Regions from separate parts of the Streptomyces sp. NPDC004327 genome, predicted to be linked through region 3. Evidence: riboswitches for the same ligand, from Rfam matches in the RefSeq annotation. Region 3 holds a riboswitch; each other region holds the start of a gene.

Region 1 (3,264 bases), on a different contig from region 3:
AGGAAGCCCGCCGTCGACCCGGGACCGGGTGGAGCGCCCAAGCAGTCCACGACCCCCGTCCACGAGTCGAACCGCACGGAGGGGCTGCCCACCGAGTCGGGCACGAAGGCCACCGAGCCGCCGGCCTCCCCGTCGGCCCCGGCCTCCCCGTCGACCTCGTCCCCCTCGAACTCGGCCACGCCGACGACCCCGGCGACGACCCCGGCGACTCCCGGCGCGCCCACCACTCCCGCCACGCCCGACACCTCCGTAACGCCGGAAACACCCGATACGTCCACCTCGCCCGCTTCGGGCAAGGGCAAGCACCGCGGTGACGCCGCGACAGACGAAGCGGGCAACACGGACACCGCGCGCGAATCCGGGCGCCACGCCGCTCCGGCCGACGGGGCGACCGGTGACGCCGCCACCGGCAAGGTGGACGAGTCGGACAAGGCGGGCAACGGGGACGAATACACCGTCAAGCCGGGTGACAGCCTGTCGGACATTGCACAGCAGAACGCCCTGCCCGGCGGCTGGACCGCGCTCTACGACGCCAACAAGAAGACGGTCGGCACCGACCCGAACCTCATCCTGCCTGGTCAGAGCCTTGAGTTGGACCTCGGGACGCCGGCGGCCCAGGCTCCGCCTGAGGGGTAATTAGCTCCTGAATGTCCGTTTATGCGCAAGTGAGACATGAGTCTCTCTTGCCGAACGGCGGTATTGCGTCCGCACACTTTGCTGAAGTCGCCCCTCACCTGCGCAAACGTCACCTGACGGAGTGCAAGTAGGGGCGATTTTTCCGGGTTGATGGGCTTTGAACTTCCCCCGGACGTGTGTCTACGGTCGTGACCGCTCGCCACCGCGGGCCCCGCCGACCGGTACGCCGAATCCTGCCGCCGGACGCCGGGAACAGTCGTCGCGCAAGCGCCGAAGGCAGGAGCGGGGGACCCAAGGTAAGTGCCGGCCCCGGCCGTTGAGACAGACGGCCGACGACCGGCTTGGGGTGAAGCCGCGTGCAAGGACACGCGGCCGGGCAACTCACTCGCCCGAACCCGACAGCTCACCTCGCAGGCGTCGGTGAGGAGAACTTCCATGCTGCTTTCCGGCAAGGGCAAACACCGCCGCCCCTCCAAGGCCACCCGCGTCGTCACGCTCGCCGGTGTCGCCGGCGTCGCCGTCGCCGCCCCGCTGATGACCGCGGGCACCGCCTCGGCCGCCACCGCCTCCGAGTGGGACGCCGTCGCCCAGTGCGAGTCCGGCGGCAACTGGTCCATCAACACGGGCAACGGCTTCTACGGCGGCCTGCAGTTCACCAACTCCACCTGGGCCGCGTACGGCGGCACCGCCTACGCCTCCCGCGCCGACCTGGCCTCCAAGTCGCAGCAGATCTCCGTCGCCGAGAAGGTCCTCGCGGGTCAGGGCAAGGGCGCCTGGCCGAGCTGTGGCGTGGGCCTGTCCGGCGCCTCCTACGACGGCGGCTCCGCCGAGGTCTCCACCCCGAAGCCGGCCGCGCCGAAGACCGCCGCCCCGGCCCCCAAGCGCGTCGCCGAGCAGCCGACCACCCGCAGCGAGAAGCGCACCGCGCCGAAGCCCGCGGCCAAGACCGTCACCACCCCGACCGGCAAGAAGGTCAAGAAGGGCGACGGCGAGTACAAGGTCGTGGCCGGCGACACGCTGAGCAAGATCGCCCAGGCGCACCACGTCAAGGGCGGCTGGCAGAAGCTGTTCCAGCTGAACAAGGACATCGTCCAGGACGCCGACCTGATCTACCCGGGCCAGCAGCTCCACCTCAAGTGAGCATGACGGCTGTCCCCCCGCGGTGAACGAGAGACCGGCCCGGAGCACTACGCCCCGGGCCGGTCTCGTCGCCGTTTCGTACTAATCGGTAACCAGGTCTTTCGTCCTCTTGTGCATGCCCTTGGGTCCTTTTTCGTCCCAGGGGGCGGGCGCCCGGCTGGCCGGAGCCCCCGAGCCGGTTAGGCTCTTGTCGCAAGGCGAACGAGACCTTGCCGCATGCGTCACAACCAGCGTCACATCCCAGAAGGAGATGCTCGTGCCGTCCATCGACGTCGTCGTAGCCCGGGAAATCCTGGACTCCCGAGGCAACCCCACCGTCGAGGTCGAGGTCGGCCTCGACGACGGCAGCACCGGCCGTGCTGCCGTTCCCTCCGGTGCCTCCACTGGTGCGTTCGAGGCCATTGAGCTCCGCGACGGGGACCCCAACCGTTACCTCGGCAAGGGCGTCGAGAAGGCCGTCCTCGCCGTCATCGAGCAGATCGGCCCGGAGCTCGTCGGCTACGACGCCACCGAGCAGCGCCTGATCGACCAGGCGATGTTCGACCTGGACGCCACCGAGAACAAGGGCTCGCTCGGCGCCAACGCCATCCTCGGCGTCTCGCTCGCCGTCGCGCACGCCGCCTCCGAGGCCTCCGACCTCCCGCTCTTCCGCTACCTGGGCGGCCCGAACGCGCACCTGCTGCCCGTTCCGATGATGAACATCCTGAACGGCGGCTCGCACGCCGACTCCAACGTGGACATCCAGGAGTTCATGATCGCCCCGATCGGCGCGGAGTCCTTCTCCGAGGCCCTGCGCTGGGGCGCCGAGGTCTACCACACCCTCAAGAAGGTCCTGCACGCCAAGGGCCTGTCCACCGGCCTGGGCGACGAGGGCGGCTTCGCCCCGAACCTGGAGTCCAACCGCGCCGCGCTCGACCTCATCGTCGAGGCCATCAAGCAGGCCGGCTACACCCCGGGCAAGGACATCGCGCTCGCGCTCGACGTCGCCGCGTCCGAGTTCTACAAGGACGGCAAGTACCAGTTCGAGGGCCAGTCCCGCTCGGCCGCCGAGATGACCGAGTACTACGAGGAGCTCGTCGCCTCGTACCCGCTCGTCTCCATCGAGGACCCGCTGTTCGAGGACGACTGGGCCGGCTGGAAGGTCGTCACCGACCGCCTCGGCGCCAAGGTCCAGATCGTCGGCGACGACCTCTTCGTCACCAACCCGGAGCGCCTCGCCCGCGGCATCGAGGAGGGCAGCGCCAACGCCCTCCTGGTCAAGGTCAACCAGATCGGCTCGCTGACCGAGACCCTCGACGCCGTCGAGATGGCCCAGCGCAACGGCTTCAAGTGCATGATGTCGCACCGCTCCGGCGAGACCGAGGACGTCACCATCGCCGACCTCGCCGTCGCCGTGAACTGCGGTCAGATCAAGACCGGCGCCCCGGCCCGCTCGGACCGCGTCGCCAAGTACAACCAGCTGCTGCGCATCGAGGAGATCCTCGACGA
Region 2 (3,264 bases), on a different contig from region 3:
CGACCCGGTCGCCCGGCCGCCGGACAGGCCCTAGGGACCGCCGAGGGGCCAGGACTCGATGTCGCGGTAGCGGATCGGCCCGGGGCCGCGTCCGAAGTTGCTGCCGACCAGGTGCAGGCGCTCGGTCCGCCAGGGCCGGCCGGCGAAGCCGGCGAGAGCGGCGGCGACCTCGGCCACCGAGGCCGTGTCACCGCGGCGGGCCCGGGCGAGGGTGAGGTGCGGGCGCAGCGGCCGGTCCTCGAAGGGGATGCCGCGCGCCTTCACGACGGCGCGGACGTCCGCGGCGAGGCGGTGCAGCCCGTCGAGGTCGCCGGCGATGCCGCTCCACAGCACGCGCCCGTCGAAGTGCCCGCCGCCGCGCAGGGCGAGGTCCAGCGGCCGGCGGGCGGCGGCGAGCTCCGCGAGCGGCGGCCGCAGCGGCGGGACGGCGGCGACGGGGAGCTCGCCGAGGAAGGCCAGCGTGATGTGCCAGTCCTCGATGCGGTTCTGCCTCAGGGCCGGGTACGCCTCGTACGCGGGCCGCAGCTCGCGCGCCAGCTCGTCCTTGGCCTCGTCGGGCGGTGCCAGGGCGATGAACACCCGGACGGTCGCCTCCCGGGGGTTCGCGTGCTCCTGAGGTTGATCCTTCACGCAGGCCTTCGTACCTCTTTTCGTACCGCCCGGTCCATTCGGGGGCCGGGCGGTACGCGGTGGCGTCCTCGGACGCAGGCTCAGTACGCGCCGAAGACGTTGTCGATGGAGCCGTACTTGGCGGCGGCGTAGTTGCAGGCCGCGGCGATGTTGGCGACCGGGTCGTAGGGGTCGTTGGCGGTGCCGGCCACGTGGTAGGCCTGGAAGGTGGGGTCGATCACCTGGAGCAGGCCCTTGGACGGGGTGCCGGCGACGGCGTTGGAGTCCCAGTTGTTGATGGCCTGCGGGTTGCCCGAGGACTCGCGCATGACGTTGCGGTAGATGCCGTCGTAGCTGCCGGGGATGCCGTTGCGGGACATGACGTCGAGGGCCTGGCGGATCCATCCGTCGAGGTTGTTCGCGTACGTGCCCGTCGAGGCGGTCGTCGCGGCCTTGGCGGCGGCCGGGGCGGCGGCCTGGACCACGGTGCCCGTGGCGCTCGCGCCGGTGCCGGTGAAGCGCGGAGCCGTCGGGGCCTTCGCGGACGTGGGGTCGACGGTGATCGTCAGACCGGGCCGGATGAGCCGGGGGTCCTGGCCGATGGCCCGGCGGTTGTCCTGGTAGATCTTCTGCCAGCCGCCCTTGACGGAGTACTTCCGGGCGATAGCGGAAAGCGAGTCCCCGGCGATCACGGAATAGCGGACCGGGCCCGCCTGAACGGCCTTGATTACGGCCGGCTGGGTCACGGCCTTTTCGACTGCGACGGTGTGTGCCGCCTGCGGCACGGCCGCCACGGCGCCGGTGGCCCCGGCCAGCGGCAGGGCGAGAGCGGCGCTGCCGGTGATCCCGGCGAGGGCGAGACCGCGGGCGAGCGGGGTGCGCTGGGTACGTCGGTGCTTACCGTGTCCACGCATGGCGAATTCCTCTCCTCCGCCTGCGAGGTGAGCTGTCGGGTTCGGGCAGGAGATGCCCGGCCGTGCGCAGCACGGCTTCACCCCTAGCCGCCCCGGAATCCCGGGACCGGCGGCAAACCTGGGTCCCCCGCTCCTGCCGGACGAGTGTGGTGAGTGCGGTTTCCGGGCGGTGGCAGGATTCGGCGTTTCCGTCCGGTTGCGGCGTGACCGTATGCGAAAACAAACGGCGAATACAAGACGGAATTGGCGAACCGAAAATGACCTTTCACGGAAACACAAAAGGATCATTCCGCTTGACCGGGGCCGATTCGCCAATCCTTTTCCGGGAGTACGGACTTGACGCCGCACCAGCATCGGGCGGGCCGGGCGGGCCGTGACCCGAATCACCCTCCCCACCCCTGGTCCGCCTTATCCGCCAAATGCCCTCATAGGGCACCTCATCCGCATTTCGTCATTTGAAGAGAATGCGGGAATATCGTCCGGTTTGCGGGATAATGCACCCCCACCTAGCATCGCCCTCATGGACCCCTCGAAGCCCGCCGTCTCCGCCTACAACAGCGTTTCGCAGCTGCTCACCGACCTCTGGTGGTCGATCGCGGACAGCGCGCGCCATCTGGCGATGCCGAACCTCGACCCCGTCGAGCAGAGCGAGGGGCAGGCGGCCCTGGAGCGCGGCCTCGCGGACGCCGACGTGCTCACGTATTACCTGAGCCGTCCCGGCCGGCAGGCGGCGGCGAAGCTGCGCGCGCTCGCGGTGCCCGACTCGTACCTGGAGCTCAGCCGGGAGGCGGAGCGGATCGGACGCAGCCTGATCGGCGACGTGCCGCTGTCGGTGACGGCGGTCTCGGGGACCGAGGCGCCGGCCGCCGACGCGGTGGAGGCGGAGGCCGCCGTCGACACCCGGCCCCGGTTCGACGTGCTGGTGGTGGCCGACCTCTCCGAGGCCGAGCAGGCCCGGATCGCCCGGGACCTGCGCGCGCTGCGCCGCCGGGAGGACCCCTTCGTCTACGACATCGTCGCGGTGCCGAGCTTCGTCGACGCCATGGTCGCGGTCCTGGTCAACCCGTGGATCCAGGCGGTCGTCGTCCGGCCCGACCTCCGCGGCCGGTCCGCGCTCGACCTGTCGCTGCTCGACGACCTGGTGCCCGCGCTCGACGTCCCGGACATCGACTTCTTCACGGCGGCGGAGCGGGCGAGGACGCTGGCGACGGCGGTGCGGCACGAGCGGCCCGAACTCGACCTCTATCTGGTCGAGCAGGCCTCGGTCGAGCAGCTGGCCACCGAGATCGGGCGCGACTTCGACTCGGTCTTCCTCCAGCAGGAGGACGTCCTCGACCTGCACCTGACGATCCTGCGCGGGATCGGCAAGCGCTACCGGACGCCGTTCTACTCGGCCCTGCTGCAGTACGCGCGCAAGCCGGCCGGCGTCTTCCACGCGCTGCCGGTCTCCCGCGGCAACTCGGTGGTCCACTCGCCGTGGATCCACGACATGGCCAACTTCTACGGGCTGAACCTCTTCCTCGCCGAGACCTCGGCGACCTCCGGCGGCCTCGACTCGCTCCTGGAGCCGCACGGCCCGATCAAGGAGGCGCAGGACCTGGCCGCGCGCGCCTTCGGCTCGCGGCGGACGTACTTCGTCACCAACGGCACCTCCACCGCCAACAAGATCGTCACGCAGTCGCTGGTGGCGCCGGGCGACGTGGTCCTGGTCGACCGCAACTGCCACAAATCGCACCACTAC
Region 3 (3,264 bases):
CCGTACGGCCAGATTGGCGTAGCGGAAGGCGTCGTGCTCAGGCAGCTGGTCGGCGAGCAGGACCGCGAATCGGTCCGCCCAGCCGACGAAATTCCCGTCGGGCCCGGGGTCTCCCACGCCCTCGGTGAAGCTGTCACCGATCGCCGCGTACGACCCGAATGCGTTCTTGTCTCGTGATCTCGAATCGTCTGCCACGGGACCACATCTTTCCCTTACGCGTGTGACCTACGCGACCGTAAGGAGGGGTTGACGGCGGGTGACATATGCCACGAGGTAAAGATCACGTCAAGCAGGAATAAGCGGGGCCATCGGTGATGGCCCCGCTTATGGTCCGTCAGACGCTCCAGAAGCGTCCGAAGCGGCAGACGCGTCAGATCGCGACGCCGTGCTGGCGAAGGGCGGCCAGCGGGTCGATGTCGGAGCCGTAGTCCGGCCCGGTGCGCATCTCGAAGTGCAGGTGCGGGCCGGTGACGTTGCCGGTGGCGCCGGAGAGGCCGATCACCTGGCCGGCGGTGACGGTCTGGCCGGCGCTGACGGAGATCGAGGAGAGGTGGCCGTACTGCGAGAAGGTGCCGTCGGCGTGCTGGATGACGATCTGGTTGCCGTAGGCGCCGCCCCAGCCGGCGGAGTAGACGGTGCCGGGGCCGACCGCGTGGACGGCCGTGCCGGTGTCGGCGATGAAGTCGACGCCGGTGTGGTAGCCGGAGGACCACATCGCGCCCGGCGTCTTGTACGCGGTGGAGATGCCACCGCTGACGGGGACGACCCAGCCGGTGGAGGAGGTCGTGCCGGTCGACGCGGAGGACGACGAGGCCGAGGAGGAGGAAGCGGCGGACGAGGAGGAGGCGGGGGCCGCGGCCGGCTTCGCCGTGCGCTCGGCACTGCGCGAGGCGCGCTGCCCGTCGGCGGAGGACTGCGGGGCGGCGGTCGTCGCCGGGTGGGCCTTGGCGTGGTTCCTGCCGCCGAGGACCAGCTTCATGCCGGGCAGGATCAGCGAGGGGTTCTCGCCGACGACCTGGCGGTTGTCGCGGTAGAGCTGGTGCCAGCCGCCGGCCAGGTGGTGCTCGGAGGCGATCTTCGACAGGTAGTCGCCGCGCACCACGGTGTACGACGCGGGGGCGGCGGACGCGGCGGCCGGGGCCTGGGCGGGGGTGACGGCGGCGGGGGCCGCGGCGGCGACGGCCCGCTGGGGGGCCGCGGCCGGGGCGGCCTGCTCGGCGGCGTGGGCGCCGGTCGCGCCGATCAGCGGGAGCGCGACGACGGCGCCACCCGTGCCGGCGGCGACGAACCCGCGGGTGATCGGGTTGGCCTTGGTACGGCGGTGCTTACCCTTCGCGGGCATGGCGAATTCCTCTCCGTCGCCTGCGAGGTGAGCTGTCGGGTTCGGACTGGAGATGTCCGGCCGCGCCTTCGCGCGGCTTCACCCCGAGCCGTCCTTCGAGCGTGATGCGTCGAGGGATCGGCAAAGTACCTGGGTCCCCCGCTCCTGCCTGACACGGGTGGGTGCGGATTCCGGGCGGCGGCAGGATTCGGCGGTCCGTCCGGATTGAGCGCGACGCTAGACGAGCCGGGTCGACGCGAACAAGCCATGGATTTCCGGCCACTCTTGATCACGTGAAATCCGGCCGGAATTCCGGTCACCCTGCGTCGATGACGGGCCTTCGATTTCCCTTTCCCCAAAGGAATTCGAAAAAGACGATCAGCCACGGTCCGTCACGTTTATGACGCTGCTCACGCCCCGATTCCCATCTCCCCTGCAACCAGGGCGCGTTATCACCAAACCCACAATACGGACAGATCGACCATTCCCACCCCGAGGGGGTGTGCCACTGGCATCCGACCCTGGATGATTGCCCGAGGAACCGATCTCGAGAGACCAGGAGCAACCGTGACGCAAGCGACCACCGAGCCCGAGCTCGCCGGCGTACGCAACTTCCGTGACCTGGGCGGCCTGCCGACCACGGACGGCCGGGCGGTGCGCCCCGGACAGCTGTTCCGCAGCGGCCACCTGGCACACGCCACCGAGGAGGACGCCGCGTTCCTCGCCACCCTGTCGCTGCACACGGTCTTCGACTTCCGCAACGACGCGGACCGGCGGATCGAGGGACCGGACGTGGACCTTCCGGGGACACGGAACGTGAACATCCCCCTCAGCGACCCGGCCGACGGCAAGGAGTTCTGGAACCTGGTGCGCACCGGCGACGTGGAGCAGCTGCGCGGGCTCCTGGCCGACGGCAAGGCGGCGGCCCGGATGTCCGGTTCGTACCGGAAGATGATCGTGGAGAAGACGGCCGAGCACAGCCGGGTCCTGCACGCGATGGCCGAGGACAGCGTCCCGGTCCTGATGCACTGCGCCGCCGGGAAGGACCGGGCCGGCCTGGCGATCGCGATATCGCTGCTGGCGCTCGGGGTCGAGCGCGGGGCGATCGAGGAGGACTACCTGAAGTCCAACGCCCCGCACCGCCGCTACAAGGTGCAGCGCAGCTCCACCGCCCCGGACGCGATGTCGCCGGAGGTGATGGAGCTGCTCGCGCCGCTGTTCGACGCGCGGGCGGAGTATCTGCGGGCCGCCTTCGAGGCGATCGAGACGACCTGGGGCTCGGTCGACGCCTATCTCGCCGAGGGCCTGAAGCTGGCCCCCGAGACCCGGGAGCGGCTGCGCGAGCGGATGCTCACGGAGGCGTAGCCCCGGCGCGGGCCGCCGCTACTTCGCGCCCATCGCGAAGAGCAGGTAGAGGAAGGCGGCGAAGAGGTGACCGGCGACCAGATAGGCGAAGAGCCGGAGCACCAGGCCCTTGGGGAACTTGCCCTCACCGCGCTCCTCGCCGGTGACCGGTACGGACTTCTCGGACATGTCTTTCCTTTCTGGACCTCAGCGGCGGTGCGGGGTCCCGTCGCCGAGGCACAGCTCGGCGGCGGGGCTCTGCATCAGGGTGTGGACGAAGAGCAGCTCGGCCCCGGCCTGGGTGGCGGCACCGATCCGGTGCGGGGTGAGCGAGTCGAAATGGGCGCTGTCCCCGGGATCGAGGACGTGCACCGTCTCGCCGAGCGCGAGCCGCACCCGGCCCTCCAGGACGTGGATCCACTCCTCGCCCGGGTGGACCCGCACGATGTCGGCGCGGGTGGCGTAGGGGACGTGGACCCGCAGGCACTGCAGGGCGCGTCCGGCGCCCCCGGCCTGGCGGTAGATCCAGCCGTCGGCCTCGACCGGATCGGAGCGTCCGGCCCGGACCACCGGGTCACGCTCCGGCGGCGCCTCGCCGA

Evidence for each region. A riboswitch is a leader RNA that binds a small molecule or an ion and turns the genes downstream of it on or off. The one in region 3 is predicted to bind cyclic di-AMP.
Region 1: it holds a riboswitch for cyclic di-AMP, as region 3 does, so the genes downstream of both, ACFYU9_RS33750 (transglycosylase family protein) here and ACFYU9_RS17800 (peptidoglycan DD-metalloendopeptidase family protein) in region 3, are expected to answer to the same signal.
Region 2: it holds a riboswitch for cyclic di-AMP, as region 3 does, so the genes downstream of both, ACFYU9_RS00370 (transglycosylase SLT domain-containing protein) here and ACFYU9_RS17800 (peptidoglycan DD-metalloendopeptidase family protein) in region 3, are expected to answer to the same signal.

What each region holds. Positions count from the first base shown of each region.
Region 1 covers NZ_JBIAME010000012.1:84,276-87,539, reverse strand. Annotated here, with positions in the region: gene ACFYU9_RS33755 (transglycosylase family protein) at 1-636, shown strand, start outside; cyclic di-AMP (ydaO/yuaA leader) riboswitch at 895-1,068, shown strand; gene ACFYU9_RS33750 (transglycosylase family protein) at 1,072-1,776, shown strand; gene eno (phosphopyruvate hydratase) at 2,027-3,264, shown strand, end outside.
Region 2 covers NZ_JBIAME010000001.1:85,688-88,951, reverse strand. Annotated here, with positions in the region: gene thpR (RNA 2',3'-cyclic phosphodiesterase) at 31-630, opposite strand; gene ACFYU9_RS00370 (transglycosylase SLT domain-containing protein) at 711-1,523, opposite strand; cyclic di-AMP (ydaO/yuaA leader) riboswitch at 1,528-1,718, opposite strand; gene ACFYU9_RS00365 (aminotransferase class I/II-fold pyridoxal phosphate-dependent enzyme) at 2,044-3,264, shown strand, end outside.
Region 3 covers NZ_JBIAME010000005.1:27,546-30,809, forward strand. Annotated here, with positions in the region: gene ACFYU9_RS17795 (SGNH/GDSL hydrolase family protein) at 1-195, opposite strand, end outside; gene ACFYU9_RS17800 (peptidoglycan DD-metalloendopeptidase family protein) at 371-1,342, opposite strand; cyclic di-AMP (ydaO/yuaA leader) riboswitch at 1,347-1,512, opposite strand; gene ACFYU9_RS17805 (tyrosine-protein phosphatase) at 1,889-2,686, shown strand; gene ACFYU9_RS17810 (DUF6126 family protein) at 2,705-2,854, opposite strand; gene ACFYU9_RS17815 (helix-turn-helix domain-containing protein) at 2,873-3,264, opposite strand, start outside.